DNA from 3 places in the Arthrobacter sp. ZBG10 genome. Region 1 is predicted to be linked to each of the others. Evidence: riboswitches for the same ligand, from Rfam matches in the RefSeq annotation. Region 1 holds a riboswitch; each other region holds the start of a gene.
The links. A riboswitch is a leader RNA that binds a small molecule or an ion and turns the genes downstream of it on or off. The one in region 1 is predicted to bind cyclic di-AMP.
Positions count from the first base shown of each region.

Region 2: it holds a riboswitch for cyclic di-AMP, as region 1 does, so the genes downstream of both, ACU18_RS14450 (C40 family peptidase) here and ACU18_RS13090 (C40 family peptidase) in region 1, are expected to answer to the same signal.
Region 3: it holds a riboswitch for cyclic di-AMP, as region 1 does, so the genes downstream of both, ACU18_RS12815 (hypothetical protein) here and ACU18_RS13090 (C40 family peptidase) in region 1, are expected to answer to the same signal.

Region 1 is NZ_LFQH01000051.1:646-3,911, forward strand. It holds partial or broken gene ACU18_RS13080 (coiled-coil domain-containing protein) at 1-251, opposite strand, end outside; gene ACU18_RS13085 (hypothetical protein) at 347-1,312, shown strand; cyclic di-AMP (ydaO/yuaA leader) riboswitch at 1,499-1,664, shown strand; gene ACU18_RS13090 (C40 family peptidase) at 1,668-2,516, shown strand; gene ACU18_RS13095 (protein adenylyltransferase SelO) at 2,647-3,266, opposite strand, start outside.
Region 2 is NZ_LFQH01000058.1:54,960-58,225, reverse strand. It holds gene ACU18_RS14455 (NlpC/P60 family protein) at 1-388, opposite strand, end outside; gene ACU18_RS14450 (C40 family peptidase) at 553-1,251, opposite strand; cyclic di-AMP (ydaO/yuaA leader) riboswitch at 1,313-1,487, opposite strand; gene ACU18_RS14445 (M23 family metallopeptidase) at 1,624-2,445, opposite strand; cyclic di-AMP (ydaO/yuaA leader) riboswitch at 2,456-2,664, opposite strand; gene ACU18_RS14440 (metal-dependent transcriptional regulator) at 2,811-3,266, opposite strand, start outside.
Region 3 is NZ_LFQH01000050.1:5,797-9,062, forward strand. It holds gene ACU18_RS12810 (YdeI/OmpD-associated family protein) at 21-470, opposite strand; gene ACU18_RS12815 (hypothetical protein) at 564-1,316, opposite strand; cyclic di-AMP (ydaO/yuaA leader) riboswitch at 1,322-1,473, opposite strand; gene ACU18_RS12820 (sensor histidine kinase) at 1,593-3,104, opposite strand; gene ACU18_RS12825 (response regulator transcription factor) at 3,110-3,266, opposite strand, start outside.

The sequences.
Region 1 (3,266 bases):
GTCACGGCCTGGCCGCCGAGTGTTTCGGCCTGTGCTGCCAGTCCCGTCAGCAGTTCGTTGATTTTGGCGATTTCCGTTGCCTTGCCGGCCTCGGTTTCCTTGGCCTGCTGCACGTCCTCCCACGAGGGATAGCCCGAGGGCGGCGCCGGCTCGCCGGCCATGGCGGGCGGCAGGACGGCCGAGCCGGCCAGGATAAGTGCCAACAGGCCGCCGGCCAGGGGCGACCGCACTTTGGAAACGAACGGGGACATAGTCCCGAAGCCTACCGGCGTCCGTCCGCCGGAACACGCTGAAGTGTCCACATCGTTACATTGGGAGCTGCAAAACGTGGACCTAGACTGGGGCCATGGGCACTCCCCGCCGTCCTTCACGTGGCACGCCGCGCTGCGCAACGGCGGCCGTTGCCGGCCTGGCCCTGGCCGCCCTGACTGCGTGCTCTCCCCCAGCCGATCCGACGCCGGCGTGGTCCACTCCAGCCGCCGCAGAACCGGCACTCACCGTGGAAGTAAACCAGTCCCGGGACCAGTACGGGCGGCATGGCATTGAGTTGCTGATTACCAACACCACAGACAGTCCGGTCACGGTCAGCGACGCCCGGCTCAGCACTTCCCTGTTCCAGCAGGACATCCGTTGGGACTCCGCGGGCGGTGTAGTGGTCGTGCCACCGCACCAGGCCAAAATCCGGACCGCAATGTTGCCCACGGCTGCCTGTCCGGAGCCGGGGCAGGCCAGTTCGAGCGGGCCTGCCGCGGTGGCCACAGCGACGTTGACGCTGCCGGCGGCAGACGCCACCGCCCCGGCCACAGTACCGCCCGCCACCGCTCCCACTCCCACCAGCATCGCGTTGGAGGCAACTGATCCCCTCGGAATCCTGGCCCGGAACAACGCTGAACTTTGCCTTTCGGCGGCTGCGGCAGCGGTAGCGGATCTGGCCCTGGCTCCGGACCTGGCCGTCGCGCCGGACTTGCGCACCGCCGTCGTCCACCTGCTGGTTGATCCTGCTGGCGGGGCCCGCGGGAGCGGCCGGCTGACCCTCGAACGGTTCGAAGGCACCACGCTGCTGGCGGAAGCGTCGGCGGATCCCTGGCCCGTTGACACCGTTGTCAGGGCGGGAGATGCGCCGTTCGTTATGAACCTGCGGCTCCGGCCCGCGCGCTGTGACGCGCACGCTGTGGCGGAAGACAAAGTGGGCACACTGCTGCCCGTCCGGGTGGCAGTGGGGATGCGCTCAGGGCAACTGAAACTCGTCGCCGGAGCCACCCTGCGCGGCCAACTTTATGACTTTGTGACGAAGGCCTGTGCGGCCGGCTGACCGGATGGCGTCCTTCGAGTTCAGGGGCCCGGCAACACACCAGCGATGGACAAACCAGGGATCCGAGAGGCCCACCTCGCATGTTATCCAAATGTGACAATTGGTCGGGACCTGGGTTATGGTCTTGATGTGTCCCTCTCCAACGGGGCACTCCCACCAGCATGCCGAGCCCTGCCGCTGGCCTGGGATCAATCGTTTCCGGATGGCAGGGACGGGGGAACCAAGTTTCCACGGCTTCTTTGAAGCCTTGGGGTTAAGTCGATAGCACCTCTGTCCTTGATGGGGTGCTCCCGGCCGGGTAGCTCCAACCCGAACCCGACAGCTCACCCCGCAGGCATGGGAGAGGCGATCTATCATGTCAAAAAACACCCTGGCTGCCCGTCACCGCGCGGTGCCGACCCATTCCATCGTTCTTGAAGGCCTGGCAGTTTCCGCCAAGTCGCAGGCCAAGTCCCTGGGCCGCCCGGCCCTGGCCGTGGCCGCCGCATCCGGCATCGCGTTCGGCATCGGCGCCCCGGCCCACGCCGGCGTGACCGCACCGGATACCACCGGAACCAGCAACGTCCAGGCGTACTCGGCACCGGCAGCGCCCGCTGCAGCGCCTGCCCCTGCCGCTGCCGGCAATGTCCACACCGTTGTTTCGGGTGACACGCTGGGCGCCATCTCCTCGGCCAACGGCGTCAGCCTGAACGACGTCCTCTCCGCCAACGGGCTGTCCATCTCGGCCGTCATCTACCCGGGCGACCAGATCCAGATCCCAGGCGCCGGCTACGTGGCAGCCCCCGTGTCCGCCCCGGCCCCGGCTCCCGCCCCGGTCCAGGCTGCAGCCGTTGCCGCCCCGGCCAACACCGGCATGAACCTCAGCTACGCGTCCGCTCCGGCAGCCTCCACCGGCACCGGTACCGGCGCCGCAATCCTCGCCTCGGCTTACAGCCAACTGGGCGTTGGCCAGGACTGCACCGCCATGGTGGAAAAGGCCCTGCGTTCGGTAGGCAAGTCCGTGGGCGACCTCGCCCCGGGCCAGTTCTTCCAGTACGGCAGCGTTGTGGGCTCACCGGCCCCCGGTGACCTGGTCATCACCGCCGGCCACGTTGGCGTTTACGCCGGCGACGGCCAGGTTGTCAGCGGCGGCGTGGACGGTTACAAGACCGAGGTCCACTCCATCAGCTGGCTCGCCGGAGCTTCCTTCGTCCGCGTAGCGTAGCTTCGCGGCGCAGCAAGCGCCTGCACCACCGCAAGGGCGGCAGCCGGGATCAGTCCCGCTGCCGCCCTTGGCGTTTAAGGAATGCGGCGCGGAACCGGCGGGGCCCCGAACCAGCGGGCCCGGCCTGACCTCAGGTGCCGCAGTAGGTCCGGTAGGCGCCGAAGTCGGCCGGCGGCCCTTCCGCGAACCGCTCCAGGCCCGGCCGTTCCGTGAACGGGCTGCCAACGGCGTCCAGCAACAGGTGGAATGGTGCCAAGTCACCGGCAGTGGCGGCGGCCAGGGCTTCCTCCACCAGGTGGTTGCGCGGAATGTAGATGGGGTTGGTCCGGTCCATCAGGGCGGGGTCCGGCTGCCGGGCCAGCCACCGCGCCGCCCAGGCGTCGTACGCGGCCAGGTCCATGATCATGCCGCGGACCGGTCCGGCGTCACCGCGGGCGGCCTTGACCAGGTTGCGGAAAAACTGCGTGTGGTCCACGGGGCCGTCCTTGAGCAAGGCCAGTGCGCCGTCAACCAGCCCGGCGGTTTCAGGGTCTACAGGTGAGCCATCCGCCGGTGCCGGCAGTCCCAGCTTGGCCAGCATCCCTGCCTGCCAGGCCGCACCGTAAGCGGGCCGGAAGAGTCCCAGTGCTTCCACTGCCAGCTCCACCGCCTTTTCCTGGTCCTCGTGGAGGAGCGGCAGCAGCGCTTCGGCAAGCCGGGCAAGGTTCCATTCCGCCACTATCGGCTGGTTGGAGTAGGCGTACCGGCCGC
Region 2 (3,266 bases), on a different contig from region 1:
CAGGCTGCGCAGCAGGGGCTGCGGCGGCGGGCGCTGCGGGCTCGGCTTCCTGGACGGTAACTTCGGGCTCGGGCTCAACAACGGGAGCCGGCGTGGTGGTCACGGCCGGCTTCTCGAAGGTGATGGCGATGGTCGAAGCGGCGGAGATGGGGGCGTCAACCGTCGATTCAACTTCCAGCCCGGACAGCGGCGCTGATTCGCGCTGGGTGCTGGCGTCTGCAGCGTTGGCTGCGATTCCGCTGGTGAGGACCAGGCCGGAAGCTGCGGCGATGACGGCAGCCTGGCGTCCGAAGACTCCGGCGTTGCTGCCGACAGCCTTGGCAATGACGGTGATCGAGTTGGTTTTGGTGACCTCGGCGCGATGCCGTGCGATTGCACGAGTAGTCATCAGTTCTCTCTTTCGTTGTCCCGGGCCCTGCTGGTGGGCAGGCCCGGGGCGTTGGCCGCGCCGGCATCTTGGGGGTATTCCGGCGCGTCCAGAACGGGGATTTGGTGATTGGCGTGAAGCGGTTTCGAGCAAAGAAAAAGTTCCCGGGGCCGAAGCCCCAGGAACTACTTGCCGAGCGTGTAGAACGAGGAGGAGCCCGTGGCTGCCACTGCGTGGAGCAGGGTGCCCTGGGAGGGGTTGAGCGCGCTGATCATCATGCCGTTGCCGACGTAGATACCAACGTGCGCGCCGCCATTCTGCATGACCAGGTCACCCGGCTGCGGGTTGGACGTGGGCGTCATGGCGTTCCAGGCATTCGTGCGGGGAATGCTGATGCCGGCCTGGGCGTAGACCCACTGGGTGAATCCGGAGCAGTCCCAGCCATTGGGGCTGGTGCCGCCCCAGACGTAGGGACGGCCGATGCCCGTGTAGGCGATGGCTGCGATGCCGGACGTCGAAGCCGCAACGGGCGCGGCCTTCTCTGCCGGCGCTGCTGCCGCGGCCGTAGCTCCGGCTGCGGCCGGGGCTGCTGCCGTTGCGGTGGCTGCGGGGGTGGCCTGCACTCGGACCGGCTCCGGCTTCGGCGCAGCAATGGTTGTGACCACTGTGCGTTCGAAGGAAACGGTGGCGGTGGGAGCGGCGGTGACTGCCAGCGCGGTCTGGGCGGTGCCGGACTCGGTGGAAGCGGACACTCCGGCAGTGGTGTCAGCAGCTGTGGCAGGCAGTCCCATGGTCAGGATCAGGCCCGACGCGGCGGCGAATACTGCCGCCTGGCGACCTACTGTCCCGGCATTGGCACTGACGGCTTTGGAAACACTGTCCAAAGGGCTGGTGCGAACCGTGAGCGCACGGTGGCGCGCAGAATTGTGGCGTGAAGACAAGAAGGTGGCCTCTCCCAATGCCTGCGAGGTGAGCTGTCGGATTCGGATGGGAGTCACCCGGCCGCGCTGCTTCCTGGGAAGCTTTGCGACTTAACCCCAAGGCCTTCGATACAGCTGAAGGCCAAAATTGGTTCCCCCGCCCCTGCCAGACGATGAAATGCGAACGGACCTTGAGCGGTGGCAGAGCTAGGCAATCCACTCAAGAGCGTCAAGTTCGGAAAACTTGACGCAAGTTAGACGGTACAGCAGTTTCGTTTCAATGTCACATTCAGGTCACGGCGGATCTCGGCGATCCGGTAGTGAACCATCATTTGACTAGAGCCAGCCGGTAGGATCGACGACTTCGCCGTTGACCTGGACCTCGAAGTGGAGGTGGCAGCCGGTGGAAGCGCCCGTGGTGCCGCTCAGGGCCACCACATCGCCGCGGGACACCGTCTGGCCTTCCTTCACAGTGAAGGAAGAGAGGTGGTTATAGGTGGTCTCCAGGCCATTGCCGTGGTCGATCACCACGCGGTTTCCACCGCCGTACTGGTGCCAGCCGACGAATGTCACGGTTCCGGTTGCAGCAGCAAGCACGGATGTGCCGCACTGGGCCACGTAGTCCTGGCCACGGTGGAAGTCGCCGTTGCCGCCGGTGATGGGGCTGACGCGGTAGCCGAAGGGAGAGGCAGTGGTGAGCGTGGCCAGCGGCGCAGCAAGGCTGCCTGCCGAGGCCGCCCGGGAGACGGCGCTGGCGGACTGGGCGCTGAGCAGCTGCTTGAGCTTGCCGTCCGGATCGGCCTGGGTCACCACAGCGGAACGGCTGAAGTCCAGCTGGGCGCCGGCTTCTGCGGAGATCCGGGGCTGCGGGGTTACTGCGGCGGCAGCCACGGGGGTGGCTCCGGGTGCGTCGGTTGCAAGCACGGGGCTGGTGGCCGGGACGGTCACGGTAAGGACCAGGCCCGTGGCAGCCAGGGCGATGCCGGCTTTCTGGCCCATGCCGCTGGCCGACGCGAAGTCGGTGATCTGCCGGAAGGGACCCCTGCGGCGGCGCGCGTCGCGGTGGAAATCGCGCGGGCGCTCCGTGCTGGTGGCTTCAGCTGCCCGTGGCGCCGAAGCGGGGACGGCCGCACGGCGGCGTCCCCTGGAGGTCTGCATGGTCAAGAACGGTTCCTCTCTGGAAAAGCCTGCGGAGTTAGCTGTCGGATTCGGGTCAGAGAGTTCGTTCGACCCGGTCCGCGCGGGCAAGCTTTGGCACAGGGGTATCCCGTAGGATCCTTCACTGGAGAGGCTTGCTGCTGACGGACTTCACCCCAAGGCAGCCCCCGCTGCCGGTTGTGGTTCCCCCGCCTCTGCCAGAAATGACTTGTGCGCCTGATCCGCTGGCAGAGCTCGGCTCCGGATCAAGTAACGCTTATGTATCAACGCTTAGGTTCAACTATATCCGTTACCCCCGCATAGTAACAATTCCGTTATCTTTGCGTAACCCGCTCGGGATTGGGTAAGTGCGGCGTCGGGCAGCGTCAGTTGACCGCGACGAAGACGTGCGCTGCCACTTCAGGGGGCAGTTCCAGGGCACCTTCGATGCCGGCCACGCGGACGGAGATGTAGTCGCCAACGCGCTCCAGCGAAACGGCTGCGCCGGGCCGGATGCCGCCTTCGTCGAGCTGGACCAGAAGTTCCGGTTCAACCTGGATGGGCTCCGCCAGCCGGCTCACCGTCACCGAGGAGGCGGGGCCGTAGGACTTCATGGCTTCGAGCAGGCTGACGGCTCCGTCCCGGAAGCCGTTGCCGGGCTGGCCACCCAACGCCGCGAGGCCCGGGATGGGGTTGCCGTAGGGCGACTCCGTGGGGTGGTTCAGCATCTCGTAGATACGCTTCTCCACGCGTTCGCTCATCACGTGTTCCCAGCGGCAGGCCTCGTCGTGGACGTACGCCCAGTCCAGGCCGATAACGTCCGCCAGGAGGCGCTCGGCGAG
Region 3 (3,266 bases), on a different contig from region 1:
GGCGCTGGGGCACTGAACGGCTAACCGTGCTGCTGGCCAGGGTTCAGGTCCGAGACTGCCTTAGCCACGCGCCTGGCCCGGGTCTCCTCGGTTTTTGCCAGGGCCAGGGGCTCTACCAGGCGCCGCTGGGCGCTGTAGTTCAAGGCGGCGTACGCGTCGGACGCGGTGCTGTCTGCAGCCAGCGCGGCCGCCAGGTCAGCGGGCACCTCCACCACGCGTGGTTCGGTGTCCACCACCACGTCCACCTCAACGGCGTCGCCCGCGCCCGCCCCTGTCAGCTCACGATTGGCTGCGCTCAGGCCGATCAGGTACTGCCCGCCCATAACGGCAATGCTGCTGCGGTAGGACGCCCCGTTCAGCGTCACCACCACCGGCGGCCGTTTTCCGGCCGCCAAGGCGTCCACAATGCTGGCCGGGACTTCGATGCCGGTCTTGTTGCCGGAGCCGGCAATAACGGTGGTGAATTTCATGCCCCTTAGTATGGTGCCCGCGGAAGCGCCGCGTCACCTGCAGGCGACCCGGCGGTCCCGGGGACGGGACCGCCGGGATGGACCCCGCGGGTCCTAGTACCAGTTGTTGGCGAGGTGGAAGTTCAGGGCGGCTGCGGGGGAGCCGTAGCGCTCCTTGATGTAGTTCAGGCCCCAGTTGATCTGGGTGCGGTAGTTGGTGAGGTAATCCGCGCCGGAGCTTGCCATCTTCTCGGCCGGCAGCGACTGGACAATGCCATAGGCGCCGCTGCTCGCGTTGGTGGCCGTAGTTGTCCAGTCGGATTCCTTGGTCCAGAGCGTCAGCAGGCTCTGCATCTGGTCCGCCGACCAGCCGTAGGATGCCAGCTGGCTGGCCGCATAGGCCTGCGCACCGGCAGGGTCATTAACCGCGACGACGGGAGCGGGCTCCGGTGCGGGAGCGGGCTCCGGCGCAGGGGCAGGCTCGGGAACCGGTGCCGGTGCAGGCTCGGGGGCCGGGGCAGGAGCGGCTTCCACGGCGGGCGCCGGTTCCGCAGCAGGAGCAGCCGGAGCGGGCTCGGCGGCCTGGGGTGCAACAGCGATCGGCGCCGCAGATTCGCTCGGCGCAGCCTGGATTTCGCTCTTCTCCAGTCTCAGTGAGGAGCTTGCCTCGGCGGCTTTTGTTTCAGCCGCCACAGGGGAGGTGACGGAGCTGGTGGCTTGGCCGGCGGCACCGACTCCCACCAGCAGGGCGCAGGACGCGGCGAGGATGGCCGTGCGCCGGCCCAGGAAGGCAATGCCGCGCTTTTTGGTGTGGAATGGACTGTCGGCCCCATTTTTCGGGCGCGTTTCTACCGGGAATTCAGACATGATGGATCGCCTCTCACACCTGCGGAGTTAGCTGTCGGGTTCGGATGAGGGCATCCGGCCATCCGGAAAATTCACGAAAATGGCTTAACCCCAAGGGCACGCAGTGCCCGGGACTGTGGGTCCCCCGCCTCTGCCATGGGTCAAGAAGGATCCGGGAAGCGGCAGAGCTAGGCGTCATCCGGACATGCGCCCCGAACGGGAACCGCACCCTTTCGACGGTACAGGAGTCCGAAGCTTAAGTCACATTTAGGTAACGGACATCACGACGGCGGCGTGTCAGGTTGTGGGGGCGGCTGCCGCGAGTGGGAGGGAGATGGTGAATTGCGTTCTGCCCGGCTCGGACGTCACCCAGACCTTCCCGCCGTGCGCCTCGATGATCGACTGGACGATGGAAAGCCCCAGCCCGCTGGTGCCCTCCGCGGCGGCGGCCCCGGCCTGGTCGCCGCTGCCTTTCCTGGCCGCGTCCGCGCGGGCAAAGCGTGAAAAGACCTGGTCCACGAACCCTGCCGGGATCCCGCCGCCGTCGTCCGTCACCGTGACGAACGCCGTGTTGTCGGCCGTACCCACCCCTGCCAGGACGGTGGTTCCGGCCGGCGTGTGCTTCCGGGCGTTCGAGAGCAGGTTCATCAGGACCTGACGGAGCTGGGCTGGATCGCCCGTGACCACCACAGGCTCGTCCGGCAGTTCGAAGCGCCAATTGTGTCCGGGTGCCATCACCTTCTCGTCGCTGACGCTTTCCACCATGAGTTGCGTCAGGTCCACCTCGCTGAGCTTCAGCGGCTGGCCCTCATCCAGCCGCGCCAGCAGCAGCAGGTCTTCCACCAGCGCCGTCATACGCTCGGACTGGCTCTGCACGCGTGCCAGCGAACGGGCACCGTCGGGCGTGAACTGCTCCGTCATGCGCATCAGCTCCGTATAACCACGGATGGCCGTCAGCGGGGTGCGGAGTTCATGCGAGGCGTCAGCCACAAACTGGCGCACCTTGGTTTCGCTTTTCTGCCTCGCCTGCAGCGCGCTGGCCACGTTGTCCAGCATCAGGTTCAGCGCATGCCCCACGCTGCCCACCTCGGTTCCCGGATTGGAGTTCGACGGCGGGACGCGCACCGCGAGTGCCACCTCGCCGGCGTCCAGCGGCAGTTGGGAGACCCTCGTGGCCACTTCCGAGAGTTGTTCCAGCGGTTTCATGGTGCGCCGGATCAGGACGGTGCCGATCAGCCCGACCAGCAGGAGACCGCCCAGGGACACAAAAATGAATGTCCACACCAGCGACGTGAGCGTGCTGTCCTTGACTGCCAGGGGGAGCCCGGTCACCAGGACGTCGCCGAAAGAGGTTTCGACGGCCACCAGCCGGTAGCTGCCGTTGGACAGTTCCCGGTCCACTGGCTTGCCGTCCGTCGCCAGGCCCAGGAGGACAGGCTTGTCGTCAGCCGCGAGGGGGGTGCGGGTGGTGTCTGAGGCGAGGAAACCGCCCGTGTTCACCTGGCCGTTGCGGATGCTGGCGTTGACGGTGCCCACACTCTGGCCCCGTGCGTCCAGTGGGTCCCGGCCGTTGAAGCCGCCCTGCGGCGGGCGGCCGGGATCGTTGGCCCGCTCCGCCGCCTGGCTCAGCTGGGCATCAAGCTGGCGGGTGAGGAAGGCATCCATTGAGGCGTAGCTGACCACTCCCACCGCGCCGCAGATGGCGATCAGCAGGGCCATGGCCAATGCCACCAAGCGCGTCCGCAGATGCCAGGTGGCGGGTCGGAGCACGCTCCGGCGGGGTGCCTCCGGGGCTGGTGTGGTGGCCACGGAACCTACTCTGCAGGCTTGATGACGTAGCCGGCACCGCGCACGGTATGGATCATGGGCGGGTGCACGGCATCAATTTTTTTGCGCAGGTAGGAAATGTAGAGCTCCACGATGTTGGCCTGGCCACCGAAGTCGTAGTCCCACACCCGGTCCAGGATCTGG